3 regions of the Pantoea sp. C1E2 genome follow, and region 3 is predicted to be linked to each of the others. Evidence: predicted binding sites of a transcription regulator. Region 3 holds the regulator's gene; each other region holds the start of a gene.
The links. Region 3 encodes LexA, which represses DNA repair genes until DNA is damaged. Its sites were predicted from a motif close to TNCTGTATGTACATACAGNA; they were not measured.

Region 1 (10,364 bases), 950 kb from region 3:
CCTTGTGGCGGCGCTGCGCCACCGTAGCCGGTTTGACCGAAGTCAGTACGGGTTTGAATCGCACCCTGCGGCAGCTCGACCACGCCTGAACCGGAACCTTGTGGCAGCTCGGTGACGTCAGCCGGAATATTTGCCACTACCCAGTGCCACCAGCCAGAACCGGTGGGTGCATCTGGATCAAAGCAGGTTACAACAAAACTCTTCGTTCCTGCAGGCACTTCATCCCACGCCAAATGTGGCGACAGATTATCACCCTGACGTCCCATCCCATTGAAAACGTGGCGTTCGGGCATTTTATCGCCGTCTTTAAAATCCTGGCTAACTACGCGCATGACCTCTCCTTTATCCGTTATGCAGTGTGCTCTCCATCATGGTGGAAAATGCCCAGCACTTCCAGTCAGCTTAGGGCAGGAAATGGGCCTCAACGTCCAACGCCGCACGGACTGCCTGGGTTAACTGCGCCAGTTCGGCTGCAGAAATCAGATAAGGTGGCATCAGATAGATCAGCTTGCCGAACGGACGGATCCACACGCCACGTTCGACAAAGAACTGCTGCAGCGCCGCCATGTTCACCGGTAAACGCGTTTCAATCACACCAATCGCGCCCAGCACCCGCGCGTCTGCCACTGCATGATGCTCACGCAACGGCAGCAGCTCACGACGCAGTTGCTGTTCGATCGCCGCCACCTGCGCGGGCCAGTGACCCTCGTTGATCATCGTCAGGCTCTCTGCCGCCACCGCACAGGCCAGTGGATTGCCCATAAAGGTCGGGCCATGCATAAAGCAGCCGGCTGCGCTGCGGCTGATGGTATCGGCCACTTCACGCGTGGTCAGCGTGGCGGAAAGCGTCATGGTGCCGCCGGTCAGCGCTTTGCCGAGGCAGAGAATATCTGGCGTAATCCCGGCGTGTTCACAAGCGAACAGCTTGCCGCTGCGACCAAATCCGGTGGCGATCTCGTCGGCAATTAACAAGATGCCATAGCGATCGCATAACTCGCGTACCTGTTGTAGATAGCGCGGATGATAGAAGCGCATGCCGCCTGCACCTTGCACAATCGGTTCAAGGATCACGGCGGCAATTTCGCGATGATGCATCTCGGCTAAGCGGGCGAAATCTGCGAAGTCCGCTTCGTTCCATTCATCATCAAAACCGCACTGAGGCGCTTCCGCAAACAGATGTTCCGGCAGATAGCCGCGCCACAGGCTGTGCATCGAATTTTCCGGATCGCACACTGACATGGCAGCAAAGGTATCACCGTGATAGCCACGTTTCAGTGTCAGGAATTTTTGGCGCGTTTCACCGCGTCCCAGCCAGTACTGCAACGCCATTTTCATCGACACTTCGACGGCAATCGACCCCGAATCGGCGAGGAACACGCACTCCAGTGCCTCAGGGGTCATTTCAACCAGTTGACGGCTTAACGCCACCGCCGCTGGATGGGTAATGCCGCCGAACATCACGTGGGACATTTGTGACATTTGCTGCGTCAGCGCCTGATTCAGACGCGGATGGTTATAGCCGTGAATCGCTGCCCACCACGACGACATACCGTCGACCAGTTCACGTCCATCGGCCAACTGGAGCTGGCAACCGTGCGCTGCCACCACCGGATAACAGGGCAGGGGATCGCGCATTGACGTGTAGGGATGCCAGATATGCTGGCGGTCAAAGTTGAGGTCGTCTTGGGTGAACATCGATCTTGTAAACCATTTTGAAAAGATTTAGTTTACAAGTATAACCACGTTAATCGTCGGGATGAACCCCTTTTTTTGGAGTAAGCAATGGCAAACCGCTGGACACTGACACAAGCCCAGGCTCTGTTCGATAAACCTTTCCTTGAGCTGATGTTCGAAGCGCAGCAAGTTCACCGTCAGCATTTTGACCCGCGTCAGGTGCAGGTCAGTACGCTGCTGTCGATCAAAACCGGTGCCTGCCCGGAAGACTGTAAATACTGCCCGCAGAGTGCGCGCTACAAAACCGGGCTGGAGTCTGAGCGTCTGATGGAAGTCGACGCAGTGTTGGAATCGGCGCGCAAAGCCAAAGCGGCAGGATCGAGCCGATTCTGCATGGGCGCCGCGTGGAAAAACCCGCACGAACGTGACATGCCGTATCTTGAGCAGATGGTGCAGGGCGTCAAAGCCATGGGCATGGAAACCTGCATGACGCTCGGCACGCTGGATAACACTCAGGCGGAGCGTCTCGCCACCGCCGGACTGGATTTCTACAACCACAATCTCGACACCTCGCCGGAATTTTACGGCAGCATCATCACCACCCGCAGCTATCAGGAACGTCTGGATACGCTGGATAAAGTGCGCGGGGCGGGCATTAAAGTCTGTTCTGGCGGCATCGTTGGTCTGGGTGAAACGGTGAAGGATCGTGCTGGCTTACTGGTGCAGTTGGCCAACCTGCCGACACCGCCCGAGAGCGTGCCCATCAACATGCTGGTCAAAGTCAAAGGCACGCCATTGGCTGATAACGATGACGTCGAGCCGTTCGACTTTATCCGCACCATCGCCGTGGCGCGCATCATGATGCCATCGTCGCACGTCCGCCTGTCCGCGGGTCGTGAACAGATGAGCGAACAGACCCAGGCGATGTGCTTTATGGCCGGTGCCAACTCGATTTTCTACGGCTGCAAACTGCTGACTACGCCGAACCCGGAAGAGGACAAAGATCTGATCCTGTTCCGCAAGCTGGGCCTCAATCCGGAGCATACCGCCACTACCGCCGGTGACAATGAGCAGCAGTATCAGCTCAGCGAGCAACTGGTGTATGCGGATACCGAGCAGTTCTACAACGCGGCGGTGTGATGGGCTGGTCATCTCGCATCGAACAGGCGCTGGCGGCGCGACGTGATGCCGATGGCTGGCGTTTGCGTCGCCGGGTTGAACACAACAGCGTGCGTGAGATAACGCTGGAGGGACGTTCATATCGTCACTTTTCCAGCAATGATTATCTCGGGCTGAGCCAGCATCCGGCGGTGATTGCGGCCTGGCAACAGGGCGCGGCCGAGGCGGGCGCGGGAGCGGGCGCATCGGGTCACGTGACCGGTTACAGCCGCCATCATGCGCAGTTAGAAGAGCAGTTAGCTGACTGGCTGGGCTACAAACGCGCACTGCTGTTTATCTCCGGTTTTGCCGCCAACCAGGCGGTGATCCACCTGCTGGCAGAAAAGCAGGATCGTATCCTCGCCGATAAGCTGGCGCATGCCTCGTTGCTGGATGCCGCCAGCCATAGCCCGGCCACGTTACGCCGCTTTGCTCACAATCAACCAGAGAGCCTGGCGAAGCTGCTGGCCTCGCCGTCAGAGGGCGGCACGCTGGTGGTGACGGAAGGCGTATTCAGCATGGATGGCGACAGCGCACCGCTCGCCGCCCTCGCGGAAGAGACGCGCCGCGCCAACGGCTGGCTGCTGGTGGATGATGCGCACGGCATTGGCGTGCACGGTGAGCAGGGGCGCGGCAGCTGCTGGCAGCAAGGCGTGAAGCCCGAATTGCTGATTGTCACTTTTGGCAAAGGCTTCGGCGTCAGCGGTGCCGCGCTGCTGTGTGACGATGCCACAGCGGATTACGTCGAGCAGTTCTCTCGCCATCTGATCTACTCCACCGCGATGCCACCGGCACAATGCTGCGCGTTGCTGGCGGCATTGCAGCAAATTCAGCAGGGCGATGCGCTGCGTGAGCGGTTGAATAGTCACATTGCGCGGTTCCGGGCGGCTGCCGCGGATTTGCCATGGCAATTGATGCCATCAGCCAGTGCGATCCAGCCATTGATCGTCGGTGAAAATAGCGCGGCGCTGGCGTTATCGCAGCGTCTGGCTGAGGCGGGATGCTGGGTTAGCGCCATTCGACCGCCAACGGTACCACCGGGCACGGCGCGGCTGCGCATCACGCTCACCGCTGCCCATCACACTGACGATATTGATCGTCTGCTGGAGGCGCTGTATGACGCTGCAGGTTAACAAGCAGGCTATCGCCAAAGCCTTTGGTCGTGCGGCACAGCATTATGAGCAGCATGCCGAGCTGCAACGCCAGAGCGGCGATGCGCTACTGGCGCTGGCGCCTGCCGGTTTCGGGCCGCATCTGCTGGATGCGGGCTGCGGCACCGGCTGGTACAGCCGCTATTGGCGCGATCGTGGACGCGAACTGACGGCCCTCGATCTTTCCTGCGACATGCTGGACGCCGCGCGTGAGCAGCGCTCGGCGCAACACTATCTGCATGGCGATATTGATGATCTGCCGCTGCCCGATAACAGCGTCGATGGCGTGTGGAGCAATCTGGCGGTGCAGTGGAGCAGCGATTTGCGTCTGGCGTTGCAGCAGTTTTTGCGCGTCACGCGGACGGGCGGCAGCGTGCTGTTCTCCACCTTGCTCGATGGATCACTGCATGAAGTGCATGAAGCCTGGGCTCGGCTGGATGGTCGCCAGCATGCCAATCGTTTTCTCAGTGAAGCGCAATTCACCGCAGCAACCACTGGCTTGCCACTGCACAGTCAGTTGCAGGTTATCACGCTGCATTTCCCTAGCGCGCTGAGCGCCATGCGTTCTCTGAAAGGCATTGGTGCTACGCATCTGCACGACGGCCGTGGCGCACAACCGCTCACACGCTCGCAGCTCACTCAACTGGAGCAGCACTGGCCGCAGGATGCGCAGGGTTATCGTCTTAGTTATCACTTGATGTACGGAGTTTTGAGCAAATGACACGCTGGTTTATTACCGGAACCGATACCGAAGTGGGAAAAACGGTCGCCAGTGGCGCACTGCTTCAGGCGGCAAGCGCGGCGGGTTTATGCACCGCAGGTTACAAACCGGTGGCCTCGGGCTGTGAGATCACTCCAGAGGGTGTGCGCAACAGCGATGCACTGGCGTTGCAGCGCTACAGCAGCCTGACACTCAGTTATGAGCAGGTGAATCCGCTGGCGTTTGTCGAGCCGACGTCACCGCATATTGTGAGTGCGGAAGAGGGCAGGCCAATCGTTTTTTCTGCTTTATCAGCCGGATTGCGCGCGCTGGAGCAGCAGGCCGAATGGGTGTTAGTAGAAGGGGCGGGCGGTTGGTTCACGCCGTTATCCGACACGCAGACCTATGCCGATTGGGTCGAAGCTGAACAGCTGCCGGTGATTCTGGTGGTGGGCGTAAAGCTTGGCTGCATCAACCATGCGATGCTGACGGCGGAAGCGGTGAAGGCGCGTGGTTTGCGGTTAGCAGGCTGGATCGCCAATGATATTCAGCCGCCGGGTAAGCGACATGCCGAGTATATGGCGACGCTGCGTCAGCGTATCGATGCGCCGTTCCTCGGAGAAATTCCCCATCTGGACAGCGAAGCACAGCAGGCTGAGTGCGGGCAGTATCTGACCTTGCCGCAGTGAATGCCTTTCGCATTGACCGGTGCTGGCGAACCACTCGCTAAGCGGTAGCGGCGCAATGTCTTGCATATCTGTTAGCCATCGTCAGGCTTTCAGGTACGCGCAAGGCATTACGCCGCATCAGGTCATGCAGAGCATCAAGTCGCTGTCAGCCACTTATTCACCGTCACATCATCCAGCATAGCGACTTTACCTTGCGCCACATTGCGACCACGGTGCAGCAGCAGGAAATAATCAGCCACGCGGCGGATAAAGGAGACATGCTGCTCCAGCAGCAAAATGGTTAAGCCATAGTCACGATTAAGGCGACGGATTAAATTGCCCATCTCCTCTTCCAGCCAGGGTGACATGCCCTCAGTCGGCTCATCCAGAATCAGCAGTTTAGGCTGCAGCACCAGGGCGCGCGCCAGGGCCAGATGCTGCTGCTGATCCATCGGCAATTCGCCACTGCGTTGATGACGTAACGAATAGAGCGCCGGAAACAGATCGAACACCATTTCAGGAATCGCGCGGCTGCGACCGTCCTGTGCGGCCATCAGCGCAATCATTAAATTATCTTCCACGCTCATCTGCGAAAAGATATGGCGACCTTGTGGCACGTAGCCGATCCCCATGCGCGCACGCTGCTCAGTGGGCTGCAGCAACAAATTCTCCGGTGGCGAGCCATCTTCCTGCCAGATCATCGAGCCACTATTGATAGGCAAGCGACCCATAATGCAGTTCACCAGCGTGGTTTTACCCATGCCAGGGCTGCCCAGCACACCGGTACAGGTGCCTGGTGGCAGATCGAGATCCACATCCCACAGGATATGGTTGTGACCGTAAAACTGATTCACCGAACGTAAACTCAGCATCTGACATACTCCTTCCAGATTATTTGCCTGAATGCTCCCGCTCTGTGTCGTCTGGCATACAGTCGTGCACGATTAAGGTGGACACTGCTGTTGATGGCCTGCAAGGCAAGCCGTATGGACTCGTCACTCCATCGTTGATCTGTTGCAATTCCCAGGCCAGGTTAGTGGAACGGGATATTCTGAGTCAGAATCAGGTAAAAACGGGCTTAAAAGGTGAGCAATGCTTAATAATTCCACTGAGTAATAACCTGACTGCACTTTGACGGTGCTGAATGCTTAACGTTTCTGGTGCATCTGTTCACTGATAAGGCAATCACTGAAGAAATAAGTGGTCTTAAGGCACGGTTTTTACGACAACAATGGTGCTTGACTTGTAAAAAGGATAGTTAAAGCGGTTTTAGGCAGGCAGAAAAAAAACGCAAAAAAAAATATTTCGCACGCCTGGATAAGTGCGGGGAAAATTATACACAGCTGATGGGCTCGGGGCTGGATTCAGTTATCCACTATTCCTGTGGATAACCTTGTGCATTAGCGACTGAAAACCGGTTGGAAGCGAGGAAATACGCGGCCTGCATACATTATGCTGAGAAACTGGACTTTAGAGTCATTATGAACAAAATCAGCAGGTTAGTTAAAAGCAAGCCTGAGATTTTTCTGCCTTGTCATCGGACTGCAATTTAATGACGGTCTCTTGACAAATGTTAAAAGCGTCTCGGCCTTGGGGATAACATTGCGCAACACGCTTTTGCCTTTTGCCGCTTAAATTGCACTGAAGCGAAACAAGTGCTTTCCCCGTCATCGTGCAAGATATCTGTAAATATATCCAGTATTTTTTTCTGGCAAATTCGGCATAGCAGAGTAGAATTATCAGCCTGCTCGCTGACTTCTTCCGCAGGAACCGCAAAACCATGAGTAAAGCCTTCAAACTCAATTCTGATTTCAAACCTTCAGGCGATCAGCCTGAGGCCATTCGTCGTCTTGAAGAAGGGCTGGAGGATGGGCTCGCACATCAGACCCTGCTCGGGGTTACCGGATCGGGCAAAACCTTTACCATCGCCAACGTGATTGCCGACCTCAATCGCCCGACGATGGTGATGGCGCCGAATAAAACGCTGGCGGCGCAGTTGTACGGTGAGATGAAAGAATTCTTCCCGGATAATGCGGTGGAGTTTTTTGTCTCTTACTACGATTACTACCAGCCTGAAGCCTATGTGCCGAGTTCCGACACCTTTATTGAGAAGGATGCGGCGGTCAACGAGCACATTGAACAGATGCGACTCTCGGCGACCAAAGCGATGCTGGAGCGTCGTGATGTGATTGTGGTGGCCTCGGTCTCTGCGATTTACGGCCTGGGCGATCCCGATCTCTATCTGAAAATGATGCTGCACCTTACGCGCGGCATGATTATCGATCAGCGCAGTATCCTGCGCCGTCTGGCGGAGCTGCAATACACCCGCAACGACCAGGTGTTCCAGCGCGGCACCTTCCGCGTGCGCGGCGAAGTGATCGATATCTTCCCGGCTGAATCCGACGACATCGGCTTGCGTGTGGAATTGTTTGATGAGGAAGTTGAGCGCCTGTCGCTGTTCGATCCGCTGACCGGCCAGATTGAGTCGGTGATCCCGCGTTTTACCATTTACCCTAAGACCCACTACGTGACCCCGCGCGAGCGTATTCTTCAGGCGATGGAAGATATTAAAGTCGAGCTGGTGGATCGCCGTAAATCGCTGATGGACAACAACAAGCTGTTGGAAGAGCAGCGTATTAGCCAGCGTACTCAATTCGATCTTGAGATGATGAATGAGCTGGGCTATTGCTCGGGGATCGAAAACTACTCGCGCTACCTTTCGGGTCGTGGGCCGGGCGAGCCACCGCCAACCTTATTTGATTACCTGCCAGCCGATGGTTTGCTGGTGGTGGATGAATCCCACGTTACTATTCCGCAGATTGGCGGGATGTATCGCGGTGACCGCGCACGTAAAGAGACGCTGGTGGAATATGGTTTTCGCCTGCCGTCGGCGCTGGACAACCGTCCGATGCGCTTTGAAGAGTTTGAAGCAGCCGCACCGCAAACGATTTATGTTTCGGCAACGCCGGGTAAATATGAGCTGGAAAAATCCGGTGACGATGTCATTGATCAGGTAGTGCGTCCCACCGGCTTGTTAGACCCGATTCTGGAAGTGCGTCCGGTGGCCACTCAGGTAGATGACTTGCTGTCTGAAATCCGTAAGCGCGTGGAGATTAACGAGCGTGTGTTAGTCACCGTATTGACCAAGCGCATGGCTGAAGATCTCACCGAATATCTGGTGGAACACGGCGAGAAGGTGCGCTATCTGCACTCTGATATCGATACCGTGGAGCGCATGGAGATCATTCGTGATTTGCGTCTCGGTGAGTTTGATGTGCTGGTCGGCATCAACTTACTGCGTGAAGGATTAGATATGCCGGAAGTGTCGCTGGTGGCGATCCTTGATGCGGATAAAGAGGGCTTCCTGCGCTCTGAACGTTCACTGATCCAGACCATTGGCCGCGCGGCGCGTAACATCAACGGCAAGGCCATTCTGTACGCCGATAAGATCACGCCTTCGATGGAACGTGCGATGGGTGAAACCGAGCGTCGTCGCGAGAAGCAGCAGCATTACAACGAAGAGAATGGCATTGTGCCGCAGGGCCTCAACAAGAAAATTACCGATATTCTTGAGCTGGGCAAAAACGTGGTGAAAACACGCGGTAAGGGCAAAACCACTTCACGCGTGGCGGCAGAAGAAGAGGCTAACTATCTGGCACTTACCCCACAAGCGATGCAGAAGAAAATCCGTGAGCTGGAAGGGCAGATGCAGCAGCATGCGCAAAATCTGGAGTTTGAAGAGGCCGCCAACGTGCGTGACCAGTTACACCAGCTGCGCGAGTTGTTTATCGCCGCCTCCTGACCGTGCAGAAAGAGGTATCACCCGGAGCGACTGGGCACAAATGTGTTACCTATGTGCCCGATCTAATCTATTACCTAGGTGCCCGGTCGTATCTGAATTGCGACCCTACGTAAAATCCTTAACGTTCGCCCTCGTAGGGTGCGCATTCATGCGCACTGCCTTCTCGAGGTTAAACTGCCTGAATGGCATGTTCCAACGCAATCCGCAGCAGCTGGCGGTCGTGGCGATACTTGATATCGGCGGCCTCCAGCGGTTCGCGCACAATCAGGCGATCTTCCACGCCGCTGACGTCTGCTGACGGGCTCACGACAACGGCATCAATCACTCGCCTGCCGATCGCTTTCTCCATCATCGCCAGTTTATCGGCCACCGTCAGGCTGGCGGCCGGGCTTAACTCGCGTCCCAGATTGCCAATAAATACCATGGTGGCCGGCGTGCGGCGCATTGCGCGCGCCATCTCTTCCATCAACAGAATCGGCATCAGGCTGGTGTAAAAGCTGCCAGGGCCAATCAGGATCAAATCTGCTTCCGCAATCGCATCCAGGGCTTCTTTGGTGGGAGTGACATTGGGATGCAGCATCAACTCTTGTGGCGGTTGCTTCATCTCATCAATGGCGGTTTCACCGTACACCATATTGCCTTCGCAATCCTGTGCCACCAGATCCACCGGCTGCTCCGACATCGGAATCAAAAAGGCATCGACTTTCAGTAGATTGCGGATGACGTTAATCGCTTCCAGCGGGCGCACGCTGAGATGATCGAGCGCTTTAAGCATCAGGTTACCGAGGTTATGTCCGGCCAGTTCGCCGTTACCGGCAAAGCGGTATTCAAACATCGCCGACGCCACGCTCGGCTCCATGATCAGCTGGTTCAGGCAGTTGCGCATATCACCCCAGGCAATACCGCCTTCTGAACGGCGAATGCGTCCGGTGGATCCGCCGTTATCGGTGGTGGTCACGATGCCGGTCAGGCGCGAGCCCAGCGGTGCCAGCGCGGACATCACGCGACCCAGGCCGTGCCCGCCGCCGAGTGCCACCACACGATCCAAATCTGCCAGGGTACAATTCATGCTGTTCCTTTTAACTGACAACTGCAGGTTGTCGTGCAGTTGAAGTGATGTGTATCAATATCTGTCGCGCATTTTACCGTATCCTGCGGCGAAAATGCGGTGAAAAAACGTTATGTATCAATATATATAGCGAAATTCACTG
Region 2 (10,364 bases), 2.2 Mb from region 3:
CTCAGTAATGAGCGCCAACCAAGAGCAATTAATCTCTATGCTGTTTGACGGCGCTATCAGCGCATTAATCCGTGCTCGCCTGTTTATGCAGGATGGCAATATTCAGGGAAAAGGAAATTCGATTTCCAAAGCCATCAACATCATTGAAAGCGGACTAAAGCAGGGCCTGGATGGGCAGTCAGGCGATGAACTTACTGACAATTTGCTAGGTCTTTACGCCTATATGGTCCGCCGTTTAATACAGGCCAATCTGCGTAACGACGTAGAAGCCCTTGAAGAAGTCGAAGGTCTTCTGCGCAACATCGCGGATGCCTGGAAAGAAGTCGCTCAACCTCAACACCTTCAGGACGCCGTTTAATGAAAAACGCACCGCATCTGATTACCGTTTACCAACAGTTACTCGATCTCAGCCATGGAATGCTGCGCCTGGCCGCAGACGGCGAATGGGATGACCTGATTACAAAGGAAGTGGATTACGTCAGTGCGGTGCAAACTTTGGCCCGCTCGACCGAAGCGGCGCCGCCCTCCAGCCAGTTGCAGGACCAGCTGCGTCCGGTACTGCGCCATATCCTCGACAATGAGAGTGAAGTCAAACGTCTGTTGAAATTGCGTATGGACGAGCTGACGCAACTGGTGGGCCAGTCATCGAAACAGAAATCGGTGATGAGCGCGTACGGCAAGCAAGGCAATGTCTATCTGCCACAGAATTAATTCACGGCGGGCTGAATGAGAAACGGGTGAGCAAATGCTCGCCCGTTTTTGTTGTGTTCTGTGCTTAGAAAATCACTTCTGCGCAGGCACCGAAACCGGCTGCATGATCTCCGGCGTAATATCCTGAATCACCGCGTCCTTAGGACGCTTTGCCACCTCTTCCAGCGCTTGCTGGCACTCAACGGTTGGACGCTCGACCTTGCGCATGCGCAAGCCGTCATAGCGCAGTTCACCGTTCTCCAGCGTAATCGGCATCACGCGTACCTGACGCGTCACGTTGACCCAATCGTCTCCCAAACGAGTTAACTTGCCCGGCTTGGCAATCACGCGCTGCCACTGACGGCAATCCAGCGTGTCGCCTTCTGCGCCAATGATCAGGCTGCCCATCGCCTGGCCACTGATCAACTTGCTCTGCGGTCCGACGGTTTGCCAATTACCTTGCAGTTCCACTGGTGCCGGCGTTTTTACCGCTTCATCATAATTGCTGATTTGCGCACATCCGCTTAAGCTCAGCGCGGCCAGTATCATCCACTTTTTCATTCTTGGTCCCTACACTCGCATCAATGGCGGCTACGTTATAATTTTTCGCGTAAGTTACGCAAGGAATCTCGGTGAAAACCCAGCTGAGCCTGACAAGACAGTTCGCGCACGTTACACTAGCGCGCAAGTCGATAAGCAGGAAATTCGCATGAAAACCCCAGAAGAGTATTACGCCCAGGCGCGCACGATGTTTTTTACTGCGCACGCCGATTTTCAAGCCGCGCTGGATGAACTAACCGAGAGCGATGCGCGCGCGGCTAACCTTTCACTGCGTCAGCTGCGCGAATGGCATGCTGAACGCATTTATGCGGCGTTCATTCGTCAGAAGAAGCTGGATGGCATGCTGTTTTCCATTCAACTGGCAGAGCCCGACAAAGCGGTTGCCGCTGAAGCTATTGAAACTTACCTGAAATCTCATGCGGAAGCGCTGGGAATGACGTGGGAAGAGTTCTGCATCAAAAACGAGCTTTAAGCGAAGCGGCCCTAAAAATACATCTCAAACACACCTCCAACCACACAAATCGGCAAGGAAAAAGTTGTACAACTTCGAAAAAGTTGTATAACTTATATCTGACGGCTTCGGTCGTAGATTGTCCTTGAACGAAGGTGCTATTGCGCCGCCTCTGGAGGTGTTGCTGGATTTCCCCTCCAGAGGTTGTATTTTTTTCTTATCCCTCGCGCTCAATCCCTTTCACTTCCACATAACTTGCCACCGCCAACAGACGATTAATGTGCGTCAGCAGCAGATCCACATCTGACTGTAAAAATTGTTGCCCGGCACGCGATGCAGTCAAAATGGCATCCTGCACGGTGTCGCTGATCGTTAAGTTGTTATCCTGCTTCGCCTGAATCAATAAGGCCGCAATCAGTAATGACTGAGCCTCAACCTGCGCCACCAACTCTTTTGCTTCCGTATCCATTTTTGCCATTTTCAACAAAATATCGATCACCAGTTGACGCATGTTTACCCCCTAAATAAGCCAATTCCCTGTTTAACGCTGTCGATTATCACCGCAAATCACGCTAGCCGCATCTCAGAAAGAAAAATATTCTTCCCTACAGGGCTTCGAGTCTTGCCACTGTTTTTATTTACAGTAATATGACGCACCCTCTTTAAAGAATGGACTGTCCTGATGTTTGTGGAGCTGATTTACGATAAGCGCAACGTCGCCGGTTTACCGGGCGCACGTGAGATGATATTGCAGGAATTGGAGAAGCGCGTGCAACGCGTATTTCCCGAGATCGAGGTACGCGTCAAGCCAATGGAGCGAAACGCCATTGATACCGATCTGAGTAAGAATGATAAAGCGACGGTGGCACGTATTGTCGAAGAGATGTTCGATGAAGCTGAGATGTGGCTGGTGGCCGAGTAAGCCACCAGCGCGGGGGAACTTAGCTTTCTTGCTCGCTGTGATTGATGGCGATCTCCAGATCCTGAATCGCCTGTTCAATATCATCTAACAGCTGTCCCTGCTTGTTGAGCAGCGTGTCAAAACGTCCTGCGTACTCTTTGTCTTTGTACTCGCCTGCATCAAATGCCAACCAGTGGCTGGATAGCGTCTCAGTATTGGTCTGCGCATAGTGACGCATCTCTTTTAACTGGGAGGTGACATCACGCAGGTAGTCAGTTTTGGTTTTGATTGCCTCTGTATCACTCATGCTATCTTCCTTTTCGCTAATTAAACCCGTTTAAATAACGTCTGAATGATTAAAGTTAGTAGAAAATAGCGAGACCGCATTAAGAATAATCGGAAGATGAAAAGGCGACCCGAAGGCCGCCTGAGCATTACATATACTTCCGTGCAAGTGCGATCAGCTCATCCTTTGCCGCTATACCTAATTTCTCAACGCCACTTTCGACAAAGTTAAACGCCTGAGCAAAGTCCTTCACGCTGGCACTAATATCCTGACTGACAGCATCCGTACTGGCTCCCGTTGCTGGCGGTTCAGCGCGAATCCCGGCCCCTGAAGCCGAGGAAGGCCCGGCGCTGGCAGAACCGTTTGCGAGTGTGTCCGGCGTGGCCAACTGCTGGGTGAGATCCGGCGCAGTTGCAGCAACTGACGCAGGTTGTGCCTCGCTGACAGTACTTACCGCTGGCGTTGAGGTATCCAGGACGGGCGCACTACTTACGGCGGGCGTTGCGGCATCCAGAACTGGCGCACTCGCCGCTGATGTTGCGGCATCCGTTGCTGGCACACTACTCACCGCAGGCGTTGCGGCATCCGGTGCTGCCACACTACTCACCGCAGGCGTTGTGGCATCCTGCCCCGTCGGCACCGCCACCTCATTAGCAAAACTCTCTAACGGTGATAGCGTGCTGGCATCCGGTGTTGCTGTTGCTGCACTATTTTCGATTACAGTTTGGTCGCTCATAATTTTCTCCTTCTTGCTTAATAAAGACCACAGTCGGCCGAAGCTGGCTGCAATCCGCTCGGTAATACTCATCATGGCCTCCTTAATGCGTCGATTCGGGTGGCGCGTCTTCCCCCACAACCTGCTTCACTTTGTCCGCCGTTTTGTTGGCGGTGCGATCCGGCAAGCCGTCGAGCTTTTTCTGCAGCGTGACTAACTGGCTGGTCAGTTCGGCCACCCGCGCTTCCCGTCGATCGGAAATCGTGCGGTACTGCTGGCGAATATCTTCCACCCGGCGGTTTGCGCTGTTATTGACGAAAACAAACATGATGGTCATCGCCACACACAGCAGCGACAGCATCAATAGCAGACCGCCTAGCAGTAACTGCCGCCGATGCCCTCTCACTGAAAACTCACTGTTTATCTGCACCATCGCGACTCTCCTCCAGGGTGGTGATCAGTTGATTGATCTGAATACGGAATTTTTCGCTGTGATCAGATTCCGTGGTGGCTAACAGAATGCCCAATGCGTTCTTAATCAGCCGTAAATCGGTTTCCAGCGAAGAGATGCGCCGCAGGTTTCTATCGTGCCGCACTCGCAGGTCATCGTTTTCCTGACGCATCAACGTGTGGCTTTCTTTGAGAAGCATCACCTGCTCTTTATAACTGGTGATGATCTCGCCGCCAGCGCGATTGCTGGTCACAATGGCCGCGATGCCGGCCATTAAGGGTTTCCAGAACACAGCTGCCGCACCGCCACCGAGAAGCAGCGCACCGACGCTGGTCACCAAACTACTTTCCATGCTGCACCTCTCTTCACTGGCAAGGGACCCGCCCAAGAAACATGTTGTCCGCCCTTGCCAGTTGCGCGGCCAACATCAGAATTTAAGTTTACTTTAATTAATGAATTTAAGTATACTTAAGTAAAACACAGCGGAGTTGTCAAGATGATGAAAAAAGAATCTGCGGGTGGACGCATCCGCAACCGTCGGAAAGCGCTGAAGCTCACGCAGCAAGCGGTAGCGAGTGGCATTGGCGTGTCACATGTTGCTGTTTCGCAATGGGAAAAGGATGAGACCGTCCCACGTGGAGAGAACCTGTTACGGTTGGCAGAATGGCTGCAATGCACAGCCGCCTGGATTATTGATGGTGAGGGTGAGGTGTTTACCGCCCCGCTTAATGTCAGTGACGTCAGCGCCTTGCCCTTGATCAGTTTGACGCAAGCGGTTGCCTGGATGCAGGAGGAACGCTTATTGATTCAGCAGCAGGCGACCCGCTTTCTGTATAGCGATAGCAAACTGAGTGAATCAGCGTTGGCGATCACCCTCGAGGATACCGCGATGCAACCTGACTACCGGCCTGGCGATACGCTGATATTTGATCCTGCCGTTGAACCGCAACCGGGTGATGTGGTGCTGGCGCAAATTAATGGTATGGCGCAGGTGCGTATTTACCGCCTGACGGCTGAACAGCACGACGAACAAATTTTCTCGTTACGCCCGTTAAATGATGATTTTCCCGTGCAGACATCATCGGAGAAAAAGATTGAATTGATTGGAACTATGATGGAAATGCGCCGCTATCGTGCAAGATAGTTAAACGCAAAAAACCCGCCTATGAGCGGGTCAAAACAAGCAAAACTACGGCAATTATTACAATACGTCGGTCAACTGATCGACGACAACCCTCCCGTGCACATCCTTCTGCGTAATACGATAGTTAACGTTATAAGAGCGGCGGTTGCAGAGCTTATTGAACAGCGTCACGCTGCCTTTTTGCCTGCCGTCTACGCTCACAATATGCCATTCAGTGACATCTTCCTGACCGCGGTTGTTGAGTCTTAACACGCTCTGTTCAATTAAACGGTCGCTATCATCAATCTTTAAATAGTCGCGTAACATTATGCTCACCTCTGGTTAACGAGGGCCAAGATACGCTTTTTATTAATCCATTCAATCGAAAATATTTATCGTAAATACTACCCTGCTGCGATTAATTAACAATCCGATTTGACGCTGGCCGCTAGCCGTTTCGGTTAACAGTTTATTTGGAAAATAGTTTACGGATACCCGCGTTTTTTTGAATAGATCGTGGCTGAAGCCTGCTAATGTAGGCACCACAATAAATAGATGTTCGGACAGTCGTTATGCTCACCACCATCCTCTATCGCAGCCATCTTCACGACCACGTGCCGGTCAGGACTCTTGAAGATATGGTTGCTAAAGCCAATAAGAAAAATAAATTGTCGGATGTAACGGGCATATTGTTGTTTGACGGCCTGCACTTCTTTCAATTGCTGGAAGGTCCTCGCGACACCGTCCAGGGTATTTACCAGCGTATTTGTGCCGACGCGCGCCACCATAATTTAGTGGAACTGATGCATGACTTTGCACCCGCGCGTCGCTTTGGCAATCTGGGGATGGAATTGTTCGATCTGCGGGAACATGATAAAGACACGGTACTGCAAGCGATACTGGATAAAGGCACTTCCCGTTACCAGTTGACCTACGCCGATCGCGCATTACAGTTCTTGCGTACCTTTGTGATTGCGCGCGACAAAGAAAATTATTTTGAAATTCCGGCGGCGAATACCTGGGAATTTATTGCGGAGGAACCCGCACGCACAGTGCCCGACGAATGGGTGGCTCCATTGCAAGACTGTCGGTTCGCCTTCCAACCGATTATCGATCCCTTTGCCTGTCGCGTAGTGTCGTACGAAGCACTGATCCGCACGGCCAAAGGCGGTTCTCCCGAGGAGTATTTCTCCTCCTTCGAGGGTGATGCCATCTATCACGCCGATATCCAATCGAAAACGCTGGCGTTCAAACTCGCTAGCCTCTTAAACATCGGCGATCACAGCCTGTCTATTAATCTGCTGCCCATGTCGCTGGTCACGGTGCCGAATGCCGTGGAGATCTTGCTGGCAGAGATTGAAGCCAACGGCTTAATACCGGAGCAGGTGATTGTAGAGGTCACTGAGAATGAAATTATTTCTCGCGCTGACGAATTTGCCATTGAAGTCAGAAAACTTAAGGCTGCGGGAATCAGTCTGGCCTTTGATGATTTTGGCGCGGGTTTTGCCGGTCTGTCACTGCTGTCGCAATTTCAGCCAGATAAAATCAAAATTGACCGCCAGATTATTTGCGATGTGCACAAGAGTGGACCAAAACAAGCGATCCTACTTGCCATCATCAAATGCTGTTCGTTGCTGGAAATTGAGATCATTGCTGAGGGTGTTGAGAAAGCTGAAGAGTGGATGTGGCTGGAAGCGGCGGGGATTAGCCAGTTCCAGGGATATCTGTTCGCACGTCCGCAGTTAAATGGTTTCCCGGCTATCGCATGGCCGGAAATCAAATAGCGAGCTGCGAGAAAGAATAAAAAACCGCCATAACCTGGCGGTTTTTAAATTTAAAGCGGGAAGTAACCCGGTGGTAATAATCGATCGCTGATGACCTGGTAGTTCATCAACTTAAAAGAACTTAACGTGATGGGCACGGCAACGCAGGGTCGGTACCAGCCAAACTGCCTTATATATCGCCATACTTCTGGCGGATTATCTTTATCGCGAACCCAGTAATAACCTTCTTTCATTCTTACACGCTTCTTGTTGCTGCAACCATTACTCAACATTCCTCAACGCGTTGCGTGATGCGCATGTTGCACACCGAGTTCCCTGCTCTGATGAATGCTTACCTAACGGGCACACTTTATAATACCGAAGTGCATTTGATCAGTAAGTGGTTGTTTTATTTAGCGCTTCGCTTATCGACTCACGATTTTCTGGCATAAAAAAAGCCGCATCAGCGGCTTTTTCAGACATCAATAATAAGCGACTTCAATGGTGCCATACTGCTTATCCGTGACTTGCCCTTCGGCATCGGTGGTCAGGGTATCGCAACGGTAAGGGACATCCTTCTTATACTGGCATTGTGTGGTGATCGTTTTACTCTGGCCGTTTCTTTGCACCGTCGTTACCACGTCGGATATTTTCTTCGCGCCCGCATCATGTTTGGCACTGGCACGCGACACTTCCTCATCGCCCTTCTTAATACTCAGCAGCGTCATATCGCCAGCGTTATTGTAAGTCAGATGGAATTTAACATCGGAGGCGGGAGATGAGATTTGATCGACCCATCCCTGATCGTTATAGCCAATATCCACCGTCATGGTCGGCGTGACTTTCTTTATTAGTGCGCACTGCTTATTCAGAGTGACGACCACATCCTGACCGTTTTCGCTGCCAGTAAGTTGATCACCTTCACGCGTCACTTCGGTGATCTCCCCGGCTTTGTCGATGGATTTCACATGGGAAATACAGCCTTGCGCATCGAAGGCAATATCGACATCGAAGATTGGCGTGCCGTCGGCGCTAAACAGACGTTGATGGGTGCTTTTGACTTTGCCCGGAATGGCTTCGAACTGATAGAGGTAGGCGTAATTTTTCATCTGCGGCGCAAAGTCCGCACTTTTATTATCACAGCCGGATAGCATTATCATTGCCATCGTCAGCAGCAGGGTGTGCTTCACGTGAGAATCCTCTTCCCGAAATACGCTGTGTGTCAGGCCAGCATCATGCCGCTGTTACTGAAAAAGATAAATGCTTTCCCGCCTGACACCGCAACAATCTGTGCTGCCACTACACCTGCATATTCATGATGTCTGTATAAGCCGACACCAGTTTGTTACGCACCTGAATGCCCATTTGCATGGAAATTGAGGATTTCTGCAGATCGACCATCACATCATTCAACTGGATGCCCGGTTTGCCCATTTCAAAATCCTGCGCCTGGGTGCGCGCCGTGGTCTGCGTTTCACTGATCTTATCCAGTGCTGCTTTCATGGTGGCGCCAAAATCCACCTGACTGGTTGACTCTGCCTGCTTGCCGCTGGCCTGCAGTGACGTTAACTGCAGCTGCTGCAACACACCATCAATTGCCTGAATCGACATTGCCTGTACCTCATGGAAGAAGGGTTTAAATTTTCACGCTGCAAAAGTTAACACACTGTCAATAGGACAAAGGCGCTAAATAAACGTAAAAACCCCGGCTTATCCAGCCATCGAAGTGACCCAATTCATCAATAATGCCAGCCATAAGATTGGAAATTAATTTTCATTTGTTCCTCAAAACAGTTCGCATTGCTGCAAGGCGGCAAGTTCGCGAATCCCCAGGAGCTTACTCAGGTAAGTGACTGGGGTGAACGAACGCAGCCAACGCAGCAGCAATGCGAAATGTGAAGAGGAAAGTCAGGGAGTCTGTTTTGTCACCACAACTTACCCGGTCAATTATGTCAGGCAGGAATCGGTCATGAATGCGAGTGCAGCCGCCACACAAGATACCGCAAAGAAAGGTTTCAACGACCTTCTGGCCCGCCTGCGCGCCAATCCGCGAATTCCACTCATTGTTGCTGCCGCTGCCGCTATTGCAGTGGTTTTTGCGTTGGTGCTGTGGGCCAAAGCGCCGGACTATCGCGTCCTTTATAACAACCTCTCTGATGAGGATGGCGGCGCGATTGTCACTCAGCTGACGCAAATGAACATTCCTTACCAGTTCGCCGAGAACGGCGGTGCCTTAATGGTGCCTGCCGATAAGGTACACGAGCTGCGTCTGCGCCTGGCGCAACAGGGGCTGCCGAAAGGTGGCTCTGTTGGCTTTGAGCTGATGGATAAAGAGAAGTTCGGCATCAGCCAGTTCAGTGAGCAGATCAACTATCAGCGCGCGCTGGAAGGCGAACTGGCCCGCACCATTGAAACCCTGGGTCCGGTTAAGAGCGCGCGCGTGCATCTGGCGATGCCGAAACCGACGCTGTTCGTGCGTGAGCAAAAGGCCCCTTCTGCCTCTGTAACGCTGAACCTGCAACCGGGCCGCGCGTTAGATGAAGGCCAGATTCAGGCGATTCAGCACATGGTCTCAAGCAGCGTCGCCGGTCTTCCGCCGGGCAACGTGACCGTGGTAGACCAGGCAGGACGTCTGCTGACCCGTTCTGACAGCGAAGGCCGTGACCTGAATGATGCGCAGCTGAAGTACGCGTCTGAAGTGGAAGCGCGTTACCAGCAACGTATCGAAGCCATCCTGAATCCGATTGTTGGCCAGGGCAATGTGCATGCGCAGGTGACGGCGCAGATCAACTTTGACCGTAGCGAACAAACTGACGAGAAGTATCAGCCGAACGCCGATCCGAACAACACCGCGATCCGTTCACGCCAGACCAATACCAACCAGCAGAACGGCAGCCCATATCCAGGCGGCGTGCCGGGTGCGCTGTCGAATCAACCTGCTCCAGCGAATACCGCGCCGGTTAACAATCCGCAGCAGCAAAACAACGCCAACGGTCAGAATGCCAATGGCCAGAACAACGCGGCGAACAACAACGGCACGACGACCAGCACACAACAAAGCAGCGGCCCGAGCAGCTCAAGCCGTAATGACACTGTGAACTACGAGCTGGACCGCACCATTCGCCACACCAAGGTGAACGTGGGTGATGTGCAGCGTCTGTCGGTAGCTGTCGTAGTGAACTATCGTGATGACGGCAAAGGCAAAGCAGTTGCACTGAACGATCAGCAGATCAAACAGATTGAAGACCTCACTCGTGAAGCGATGGGCTACTCGCAGAACCGTGGCGACAGCGTCAACGTGGTGAACTCGCAGTTCAACATCACCGAGCCGACTGGCGGTGACCTGCCGTTCTGGCAGTCGCAAGCCTTCTTCGACATGTTGATGAGCGGCGGTCGCTGGCTGCTGGTAGCGCTGGTTGCCTT
Region 3 (10,364 bases):
AATTCCGGATAACCTCTTAAATAGTCAGCAAACGTCAGGTTGTCGATCACCTCTTTGTAGCGATCAACACTGTCCGTGATGTCATCGACTTTGTTAATTAATTTGTCTTTATCGGTAACCTGCACACCGGCTGAAGGGAAAATGACGCTGACGCTATCTTCAGGTTTGGCTTTGGTCATCAATGCCGGGTTAGCCAGCACCGCTGAACTCCATGTTGATGAAGCGACGCCGGTGCCACCCATGGCATCGTTGCGCGCGTCATACCAGGTACCTGCTGCCAGAGCTGAAGAAGAAAGAAATACTGCATTCAAACCAACAAGATAAGCTACTTTTTTGTGCCTGAATAATGTCTTCACCATGAGCCTGCCATCACCTTTGAAATGTCGCTGAATAACTCAGAAACGAAACAGTTTAGTTAGCCGCTATTCTGAACCCTGGCTAACGCATCATTGCTGTGAATTAAAAGGAAATAGCACTGCTGTTCGCAGAATTGGATGCAACCACACCATTCTGCTGTTTAGTTATGCAGAAAAATGAACAAAGCCTAAATTGGTACCAGATATTACTTAAGACCTTTTGAACCTTAGACGCTAAGCCGGTGAGTTGCAAAGCAAAAGTAGTGTGATAATTACGCTATATCACTGATCTAATAGAGGGTCTGTAAAAAGAGATGTAACGAGCACACGAGGAAGGTTAAGTTAATTAATTGATTAGCCAAATTTTTTCTGGACACTAACCGGGTAAAAAGCAATCACAGCAGGGTAAAAATTTGTGTGATAAAATAACATCGCATGCAACCTGGAGAACACTTATGTCAAACCTCACGCCCGCACAACTGCTCACTCAGGCAGAATCCCTTTGTCTTGACCGCGGCGTGCGCCTGACCACTCAACGCGCTGAAGTGCTGCGTTTAATGGCTGAGCAGAATGGTTCGATCAGTGCTTATGATCTGCTGGATCAACTCCGCATCAGCGAGCCGCAGGCAAAACCGCCGACCATCTATCGCGCGCTGGATTTTCTGCTGGAGCAGGGCTTCATTCATCGTGTTGAATCGAATAACAGCTATGTGGTTTGCCACCATTTCGACGAGCCTGCACATACGTCAGTGATGCTGGTCTGTGATGGTTGTGCTGCGGTCAGTGAAAAGCATGCACATGGCGTGGAGAAAATCATTGCGGGATTAGCCGATCAGGCGGGGTTCTCTTTGCGTCACACGGTAATTGAAGCACATGGTTTATGCGAAAACTGCGCTGAAGTCGCTGCCTGTAAACATCATGATAGCTGCAAACATGACCATGAAACGGATATGAAGAAGAGGGTAAGAAAAGGTTGAGTGGCACTTCCCTGTGCCGTGCCGACGGGTGATCGGCGGGGTAGGAGCATCTTCCTTAATTCACTAAAAGCTACCAGCGGTAGTCTTTATTGTGACTTTCCCAGTCTTTCACTTCGCTTTCAGCCTGGTCTTTCGCATAGCCGTAGCGTTCCTGAATTTTACCAACAAGCTGATCGCGTTTACCTTCGATGACAGTCATATCATCATCCGTCAGCTTGCCCCACTTCTCTTTCATTTTCCCTTTGAACTGCTTCCAGTTACCGCTCGCTTCGTCTTTGTTCATAATAATCCTCCACATCATCCTGAGTGAGATGTGATGATCCCCTAAGAAATAGGGTAATCACCCACACAACGCGCTACTCAATTGCGCCGTTTGAGATAATTATAGTAGCCAGTTGGGATTGCGCAAAAAATACAGATTAATCTGTAGGTTACGCTTCGCTTATTTAAGCACCAAACCAGGTGTCATGCCGCCAGTGACGGCGCCACACCCACCATAGCGTCACGCCCCGCAGAGTGAGGAATACCGCTACCGCCAGCCATAAACCGTGATTACCGAGCCAGGGGAGTGTCAGCAGCGCCAGTCCATAACCTATAGCGGCTATCACCATGCTGTTACGCATTTCACGCCCGCGCGTGGCGCCGATAAACATACCATCCAGCAGATAGCACCAGACTCCGACCAACGGCAGAATCACTTGCCATGCCAGATAGCGATCGGCCATCTCACGCAGTGATTCAAGCGAGGTGAGCAACGCCACAATTTGGGGGCCGGTTAGCGCATAGATCGCTGCAAACGCCAGGGCAACGATACCGGCCTGCCGACAGGCGGCATGCCAAATCAATAACAAGCGACTGCGATCTCTCGCTCCCACAGCTTCGCCCGAGCAGGCCTCTACGGCATAGGCAAAACCATCCAACGCGTAGGCCGTGAAAGTGAGGAACATCAGCAATACCGCATTTACAGCGACAATATCAGGCCCCAAACGAGCCCCAAGCAGGGTGAGGGACGCGAAGCAGATTTGCACCATCAGCGAGCGCAACATGATGTCGCGATTGAGGCGAAACAGCCGTGCTGCATCACCACGCCAGCTCTGTTTTAGCAGACTGAAAGAGATACCGCGCAGCTTGAGCACGCGCACCACCATCCACAACCCCACGCCCAGCGTGACATATTCCGCCACAGCAGTCGCTGCCGCTGCACCCGCAACGCCCCAGTGCAGCTTAAGTACAAACAGGAGGTCGAGCAGGATATTCACCAGATTGCCGACAATCAGCAGTACCATTGGTGCACGCGCATACTGCACGCCGAGCAACCAGCCTAATATCACCAGATTGGCTAACGTTGCCGGTGCGCTAAGCCAGCGGATGTTGATAAAGATTTGTGCCTGATGCTGCACCTCTGGGCTGCCGCCCATTAACGAGGCCGCGACAAAACTAAAGGGGGTACGTAGCAATACAAACAGCACGCCCGCCACCAGGGCTATTAACAGCGGTTGCGTCAACGCACGCGCCAGTGCGGTTTTATCGTTCGCACCAAATGCCTGTGCGGTCAAACCGGTGGTGCTCATACGCAGAAACAGCAGCAACATAAAGATGAAACTGGTCGCTGTCGCACCCACCGCCACGCCGCCGAGATAAATGGGACTATCGAGATGACCAATCACTGCCGTATCGACGACACCGAGTAGCGGAACGGTAATATTGGAGAGGATCATCGGCAGCGCCAGCCGCCACAATGCTTTATCTGAAGAGGAAAACAGCCGCATTCGCCCGTTCCATTGTTGCGCTGGTCAATTGGACCATTAACCGGCAATCAGCCTGAAGAGGAAAATCAATGTATCAGACTGCGGTCAGCACAGCGACCAACCGCAGCGGGGGAATTCAACGAGAGGTTAGAGCCATTCGCCGTTACGCACGATGCCCACAGCCAGACCTTCAACGGTCAGCGCTTGCTCACGGGTATCGACCACAATCGGCTGAAAATCGGTGTTTTCAGGCAGCAGATGCACAATGGCACCCTGCTTTTTCCAGCGCTTGACGGTGACTTCGTCATCAATGCGCGCCACCACAACCTGGCCATTACGGACTTCCTGCGTTTTATGCACAGCGAGTAAGTCGCCATCCATAATCCCGATGTCTTTCATCGACATACCACTGACGCGCAGCAGAAAATCGGCAGTAGGCTTGAACAGATTGGCATCAACCTGATAGTGCGCTTCGATGTGTTCCTGAGCTAGCAACGGTTCACCGGCAGCCACGCGGCCGATCAGCGGCAGCCCTTCGGAGACTTCTTCTTCCATCAGCAGGCGGATACCACGTGATGCACCTGAGACAATCTCAATGACGCCTTTACGCGCCAATGCTTTCAGGTGTTCTTCCGCCGCATTGGGCGAGCGAAAACCCAGTTGCGCAGCAATTTCCGCACGCGTTGGCGGCATGCCGGTCTGGTTAATATGGTCGCGAATCAGATCATAGACCTGCTGCTGCCTTGCTGTTAACGCTTTCATCCCGCCCCCTGGTTGTTTATACAGTCGCTGTGAGTATATACAGGTATTGGCGAAATGAAAACCAAAACAGAGGGAAAAATCAGCGGTTTGAAGATTCTGGAATACCTATCGCAAATGCGACCAGAGCAGCGCGATCCAGACAAACAGAGCCAGTAATATAGCCAGCAATACCGCCGCTGAGCCCATATCTTTTGCTCGTCCCGCTAAGGGATGGCGCTCTTGCCCAATGCGATCGACTACCGCTTCAATGGCGCTATTCAGGATTTCAACGATGATCACCAACACCACGGAGCCAATCATCAGCACTCGGGAAATCACATCGACATCCAGCCAGCAGGCCACCACAATGGCCACCAGTGCAGCAATGGCTTCCTGGCGAAATGCGGCTTCATGTTGCCAGGCGGCACGCAGGCCCTGCCAGGAATAACCGGCTGCATTCACTATTCTTTGAATACCGGTGACGTTATTTGCCATGCTGTGGAACCCTTGAGGTGATTTGGCGTCAATGAGTGGGCTGTATGAGATGGTGCAGCCACAGATCTTCGATTTACTTTCTGGTATGCTTGCCGCGCTTTGCTAACAAGAGGCTTTAAGTTGTCTATGTCAGGTTGGCGTAAACTTTATTACAAACTATTGAATTTACCACTCTCTTTTTTAGTAAAGAGTAAGGTCATTCCGACCGATCCTGTCTCTGAACATGGGATCGATCCGACTCGTCCAGTGATGTATGTTTTGCCTTACGATTCAAAGGCTGACCTGCTCACATTACGGGCGCAGTGTCTCAACCATGATCTGCCCGATCCGCTGGCCCCGCTGGAGATCGATGGCACTCTGCTGCCACGTCATGTGTTTATTCACGATGGCCCGCGCGTATTCCCCTATTTCGTAGCAAATCCTGAGTCCGTGAAGCTATTCCACGACTATCTCGATCTGCACCGCAGTAATCCTGATCTCGACGTACAAATGTTACCGGTTGCGGTGATGTTTGGTCGTGCGCCAGGACGCGAAATTCAGGGTGAAGACACGCCGCATCTGCGCATCCTTAATGGCATAGAGAAATTCTTCGCCATTCTGTGGCACGGACGTGACAGCTTTGTGCGCTTCTCGCCGACCGTTTCCCTGCGCCAGATGGCCACGGAGCACGGTACCGATAAGTCGATTGCCCAAAAGCTGGCACGCGTGGCACGCATTCATTTTGCGCGTCAGCGCCTGGCTGCTGTAGGCCCACGTCTGCCTGCGCGTCAGGATCTGTTCAACAAGCTGCTGCAATCCAAAGCGATTGAAAAAGCGGTTGAAGATGAAGCGCGCAGCAAAAAAATCTCGCACGAGAAGGCCCAGCAGAACGCCGTTGAGATGATGGAAGAAGTCGCGGCTAACTTCTCGTATGAAGCCATCCGCGTGACCGACCGCGTCATGGGCTGGCTGTGGAGCCGTCTCTATCAGGGCATCAACGTCAATGGTGGCGAGCGCGTGCGTCAGCTGGCGCAAGATGGCCACGAGATTGTGTATGTGCCCTGCCATCGCAGTCACATGGACTATTTGCTGCTCTCTTACGTGCTCTACCATCAGGGTTTGGTTCCGCCTCATATCGCAGCGGGCATTAACCTGAACTTCTGGCCAGCGGGTCCGATTTTCCGTCGCCTGGGCGCTTTCTTTATCCGTCGTACCTTCAAGGGCAATAAGCTCTATTCCACGGTATTCCGCGAATATCTGGGCGAGCTGTTCAGCCGCGGTTATTCGGTAGAGTACTTTGTTGAAGGTGGACGCTCGCGTACGGGCCGACTGCTGGATCCTAAAACCGGCACGCTGTCGATGACGTTGCAAGCCATGCTGCGTGGCGGTAGTCGCCCGATTACCTTCGTTCCGATCTACATCGGTTATGAACACGTCATGGAAGTGGGGACTTACGCCAAAGAGCTACGTGGCGCGGCCAAAGAGAAAGAAAGCTTCCTGCAGATGGTTCGCGGGCTGCGCAAACTGCGCAATCTTGGTCAGGGCTACGTCAACTTCGGCGAACCCTTGCCGCTGATGAACTACCTGAACAAAAACGTGCCGGAATGGCGTGATGCGATCGATCCGATTGAGCCACTGCGTCCGGCATGGATGACGCCGACGGTGAATGACATCGCGGCACGTCTAATGGTGCGTATCAACGAAGCCGGTGCCGCCAATGCCATGAACCTGTGCGTCACCGCGTTGCTGGCTTCACGTCAGCGCTCTTTGACGCGTGAACAGTTGATTGAGCAACTGGAATGCTATACCCAGCTGCTGCGTAACGTGCCTTATTCGCCAGAAGCGACCGTGCCGGATATGACTGCCGAAGCGCTGCTTGATCACGCCATGGGCATGAATAAGTTCGAGACGGAAAAAGACAGTATTGGCGACATCATCATTCTGCCGCGCGAGCAGGCAGTCCTGATGACCTATTATCGCAACAACATTCACCACATGCTGGTCATGCCATCGCTGATTGCCGCTATCGTGCAGCAGCATCGTGAGATCAGTGAGGCGGAGTTACTGCGTCAGGTGAGCCTGGTGTATCCGATGCTGAAGAGTGAGCTTTTCCTGCGTTGGGATAACTCAGAACTGCCAGGCGTGCTGAATGCACTCTGTGCTGAGATGGCGCGACAGGGTTTGATCACCGCGCAGGATGGTCAATTACGCATGAATCCTGTGCGTCATCGCTCGCTGCAACTGCTGGCTGCCGGTATCCGTGAAACGCTACAGCGTTTTGCTATCACCTTTGCGATTCTGAGTGCCAAGCCGACGATCAACCGCGGCACGCTGGAGAAGGAAAGCCGTACGCTGGCGCAACGTCTGTCGGTGTTGCACGGCATTAACGCGCCGGAATTCTTTGATAAAGCGGTGTTTACCACGCTGGTACTGTCGTTGCGTGATGAAGGCTACATCAGTGATTCGGGCGATGCCGATGCGGAACGCACTCACATTATGTGGCAGATGCTGGCAGAGCTGGTGACCAGTGATGTACGTCTGACCATTGAAAGTGCAGTAGCTCACGAATAACGTCTGGCCTGAAAAACAGAAAGGCGACCATCAGGTCGCCTTTTTTTATGGCATCAACGATTCAGAACAGGTCTATAAACGGCTGAGTATTGAGTAGTACGCCGATAAACAGCACCAGACCAACATAGTTATTATTCAGAAAGGCCTGGAAGCAAGGATCGCGTTCACGTTGAGCAATCAGCTTTTGCTGATACACAAAGAAACCACCCGCCACCAGCAGTGACCAGTAAAATGCACCGTTCAGATTCAACATCAATCCGACCAGCGCCATCAGCCCTAGCGTAGCCAGCTGCAGCAGACCAATGATCAACTTATCGAAACGACCAAACAGAATCGCCGTGGATTTCACGCCAATCCTGAGGTCATCATCACGATCCACCATCGCATATTGCGTGTCATAAGCCACCGTCCAGCAGATATTCGCGAAGAACACCAACCAGCAGACTAAAGGTAAGGACTCACTAACTGCCGCCCAGCCCATCGGAATCGCCCAGCCAAATGCCGCGCCCAATACCACCTGTGGCAGATGGGTATAACGCTTCATAAACGGATAGACCCACGCCAGCGCCAGTCCACCAAATGACAGCAAAATCGTCATGCGATTCATGGTCAGCACCAGCGCAAACGCCAGCAGGCCGAGCACGACAAACAGGATTTTAGCCTCTTTCTCCGTCACCACACCGCTCGCCAGTGGTCGTGAGGCAGTACGTTTAACGTGCCCATCGACTTTACGATCGGCATAGTCATTGATCACGCAGCCCGCGGCGCGCATCACAATGACGCCGAGCACAAACACCACCAGTACAGACAAAGGCGGCACAGCCATGCCTGATAGCCACAGGGCCCACATGGTTGGCCACAACAGCAGCAGTGTGCCGATGGGTTTATCGATACGCATCAGGCGGCGATAAGCCTGCCACTTAGTCATGGTTAAGGTTTTTTCCACAGTCCTTTATCCTTGATCCAGCGCGCGATACAGCGGCGACGCCGGTAAAAACAGTTCAGTTAACAACAGCGGTTTACCTGATAAACGCAGGCGTGAGCGACGTCCCCACAAATCATCCACCTGGCCGGGGTCGATAAAATCGCGGCTCAGCGTTGAAGAGGCGAAAAGATAGCGCCCCAGTGGACGGGTGCCAAGATTTTGCAACATCTGCTCCGGGCCATTCAAGGTGCTTTCCGGCACCACGGTGCGCCCAATCAGCCAGGGTTCGCCATCGCCGCACAGCACAATTTCGCGCAACCAGAACTGATCATCGACGGGCAGAAATTCCGCCTCTGGTGCGACTTCGTCAGCGGTAATAAAGCTTTCACGGATCAGTTCCACCGTCACCTGCTGGCAATGCTGCTCGAAGCGACGCGTCATGGAGTCTTCCTCCAGCAACCAGTCAAGGAGAGGGGGGGAAAGCAAGGGGGAAGTGGCTGGCAGCCAATGCAGTGCGAGTAACTGGCGCAGCGCGTGATGCGACATCAGGACATCTCCGGAGAAAAAGTTGCCCTAGTTTAACGCAGAGAATCGGGCGTGGCACTGCTGGTTGTGCCACACCCGTCAGAAGGGGAATTATTCGCGCTTCAACCGATTGCTATTCGCCAGCCACAGCGTGACCACCAGAATCAAAATTGCCGCCGAATAATAGAGCGTGTCGAACGGATTTTTGTGGTCAACGATAATCAGACGAATGATCGCGGTGATACCGATATAAATGAAATAACGCAGCGGGAAGTGATAGCCGGACTGGAAGTATTTCACTATCAGCGCGATAAACTCGAAATAGAGAAAATAGATGACGATGCCTTCGATCAACAGGTATGAAGAAGCCTGCTCACCGGTACTAAACAGCACATTGGCTAAATGAATCGTCTCTTTGCCAAGAAACACCACCAGGATGACGGCCAACGTCACCAGGCCAATATTCAGAACCCATTGTAATACCGAAGCAATAAGTTGCCCCGGTGCTGATTTTGTTGTCATTTTTATACGCCTCAAAGTACGGAAACTCTCTGGCGTTATCATGCTGTAGTGTGATCAAAATCACAATATGCTACACATCAACATCCACACAGAGCGCGTCATAGCGCCAGTACTCACAGTCACAGTCAATCACCCGCTTTTGCTGATCGCGGTTAATGCGTGTAATGAGTAATCCTGGTGTGCCACTGGCGACATTGAGTGCCGGTGCCGCGCGCGCAGGAAGCGGGCCGGGCAGAATGGTAAAGCGAGCGCCGCCGTAGCGAATTCCATAGCGCTGATCGTAGAGATCGGTGAGTGAGCGGGTCAGGTCTTCCTCTAATAGGCCGGGAAAAAAGGCCGGATTGAGGTAATGCTCCACGTACAACACCGCGCGCCCATCAATACGACGCAAACGGCGAATGCGAAATACGCTGTCCCCTTCTAATAGCTGCAAATGCCGCGCTATCACCAGCTGTGCCGGGACTTCCCGCGCCTCAATCACTTCTGTGATGGCGATACGACCTTGTTCTGCCGCCATGGCATGAAAGTGGCTGTGATGGGCCGGGTTATACACCAGTCGCGGTGGCGCGAGAAACCAGCCACGACGCAGTTCGCGGTAGATGATGCCCTGCGCTTCCAGCAAGCCCAGCGCCTCACGCAGGGTAATGCGCGTGGTGGAATAGTGTTCACTCAAACTGCGTTCAGCCGGTAAGCGTCCGCTGGCAAATTCACCGTTTTCAATGCGTTCGCTCAGTGCCGCAGCAATCACATCCACCGTTTTCGACGACATTTTTTCAGCCTCATTTTGGGGCAAATCTGCACTATGACAGTTCGATGACTACAATATGACAGGCATATCCCACGCTTTCGCGCGCTGTATCCGCATGTGGAGCTGCGCGTCACACCACATTTCACCACCATGGTCATAAAACCTTCATCTGATCGGGCTACATTGGCTCGGTTCTTGCTGGACTAGACCAAGACGTCCCACAACTTACACCCGGAGCAACCGAGATGAAAGCGTTTATCTCCTCTGTAGTAGCCAGTGCCGTACTGCTTGCGCTGCCCGCCGCGCACGCCGCCGATAACGACCTTGCCGCGCTGGAAAAAGCCGCGCGTGCTGAGGGCCAGGTCAACAGCGTCGGTATGCCAGACAGCTGGGCGAACTGGAAAGACACATGGAATGACATCAACAGCAAATATGGCCTTAAGCACAGCGATACCGATATGTCATCGGCGCAGGAGTTGGCTAAATTTGATGCAGAGAAAGAGAACGCCAGCGCCGATATCGGTGATGTGGGCGCCGCTTTCGGTCCGGTTGCTGTGACCAAAGGTCTGGCACAACCGTACAAACCCACGCATTGGGATCAGATCCCAAGCTGGGCGAAAGATAACGATGGTAACTGGATGCTGGCTTACACCGGCACCATCGCCTTCCTGATCGACAAGCAGCAGGTAAAAGATGCACCGCACAGCTGGGCCGATCTGAAGAAAGGTAAGTATGTGGTGACTATCGGTGACGTTGGCGTGGCAGCTCAGGCGGCTA

Region 1: uvrB (excinuclease ABC subunit UvrB) is a predicted target of LexA. The motif match lies at 7,033-7,052, and genes of this name have one in related genera.
Region 2: ACXI0A_RS13590 (DinI-like family protein) is a predicted target of LexA. The motif match lies at 2,329-2,348, and genes of this name have one in related genera.

The regions. Positions count from the first base shown of each region.
Region 1 is NZ_JBSZHT010000002.1:1,562,681-1,573,044, forward strand. It holds gene ACXI0A_RS07610 (kinase inhibitor) at 1-332, opposite strand, end outside; gene bioA (adenosylmethionine--8-amino-7-oxononanoate transaminase) at 403-1,695, opposite strand; gene bioB (biotin synthase BioB) at 1,783-2,814, shown strand; gene bioF (8-amino-7-oxononanoate synthase) at 2,814-3,965, shown strand; gene bioC (malonyl-ACP O-methyltransferase BioC) at 3,949-4,704, shown strand; gene bioD (dethiobiotin synthase) at 4,701-5,372, shown strand; gene ACXI0A_RS07640 (ABC transporter ATP-binding protein) at 5,507-6,223, opposite strand; gene uvrB (excinuclease ABC subunit UvrB) at 7,132-9,153, shown strand; gene ACXI0A_RS07650 (uridine diphosphate-N-acetylglucosamine-binding protein YvcK) at 9,323-10,222, opposite strand.
Region 2 is NZ_JBSZHT010000002.1:2,825,646-2,836,009, forward strand. It holds gene fliS (flagellar export chaperone FliS) at 1-358, shown strand, start outside; gene fliT (flagella biosynthesis regulatory protein FliT) at 358-711, shown strand; gene yedD (lipoprotein YedD) at 784-1,251, opposite strand; gene ACXI0A_RS13580 (DUF6388 family protein) at 1,400-1,723, shown strand; gene iraP (anti-adapter protein IraP) at 1,920-2,213, opposite strand; gene ACXI0A_RS13590 (DinI-like family protein) at 2,385-2,624, shown strand; gene ACXI0A_RS13595 (hypothetical protein) at 2,644-2,910, opposite strand; gene ACXI0A_RS13600 (hypothetical protein) at 3,038-3,625, opposite strand; gene ACXI0A_RS13605 (hypothetical protein) at 3,708-4,037, opposite strand; gene ACXI0A_RS13610 (hypothetical protein) at 4,018-4,407, opposite strand; gene ACXI0A_RS13615 (S24 family peptidase) at 4,552-5,199, shown strand; gene ACXI0A_RS13620 (hypothetical protein) at 5,257-5,505, opposite strand; gene ACXI0A_RS13625 (diguanylate phosphodiesterase) at 5,751-6,962, shown strand; gene ACXI0A_RS13630 (YnfC family lipoprotein) at 7,424-8,131, opposite strand; gene fliE (flagellar hook-basal body complex protein FliE) at 8,241-8,552, opposite strand; gene fliF (flagellar basal-body MS-ring/collar protein FliF) at 8,911-10,364, shown strand, end outside.
Region 3 is NZ_JBSZHT010000002.1:614,641-625,004, reverse strand. It holds gene ACXI0A_RS03100 (conjugal transfer protein TraF) at 1-359, opposite strand, end outside; gene zur (zinc uptake transcriptional repressor Zur) at 812-1,333, shown strand; gene ACXI0A_RS03090 (CsbD family protein) at 1,404-1,616, opposite strand; gene dinF (MATE family efflux transporter DinF) at 1,780-3,102, opposite strand; gene lexA (transcriptional repressor LexA) at 3,229-3,843, opposite strand; gene ACXI0A_RS03075 (diacylglycerol kinase) at 3,949-4,317, opposite strand; gene plsB (glycerol-3-phosphate 1-O-acyltransferase PlsB) at 4,444-6,867, shown strand; gene ubiA (4-hydroxybenzoate octaprenyltransferase) at 6,929-7,795, opposite strand; gene ubiC (chorismate lyase) at 7,820-8,338, opposite strand; gene psiE (phosphate-starvation-inducible protein PsiE) at 8,429-8,839, opposite strand; gene ACXI0A_RS03050 (UTRA domain-containing protein) at 8,910-9,608, opposite strand; gene ACXI0A_RS03045 (ABC transporter substrate-binding protein) at 9,833-10,364, shown strand, end outside.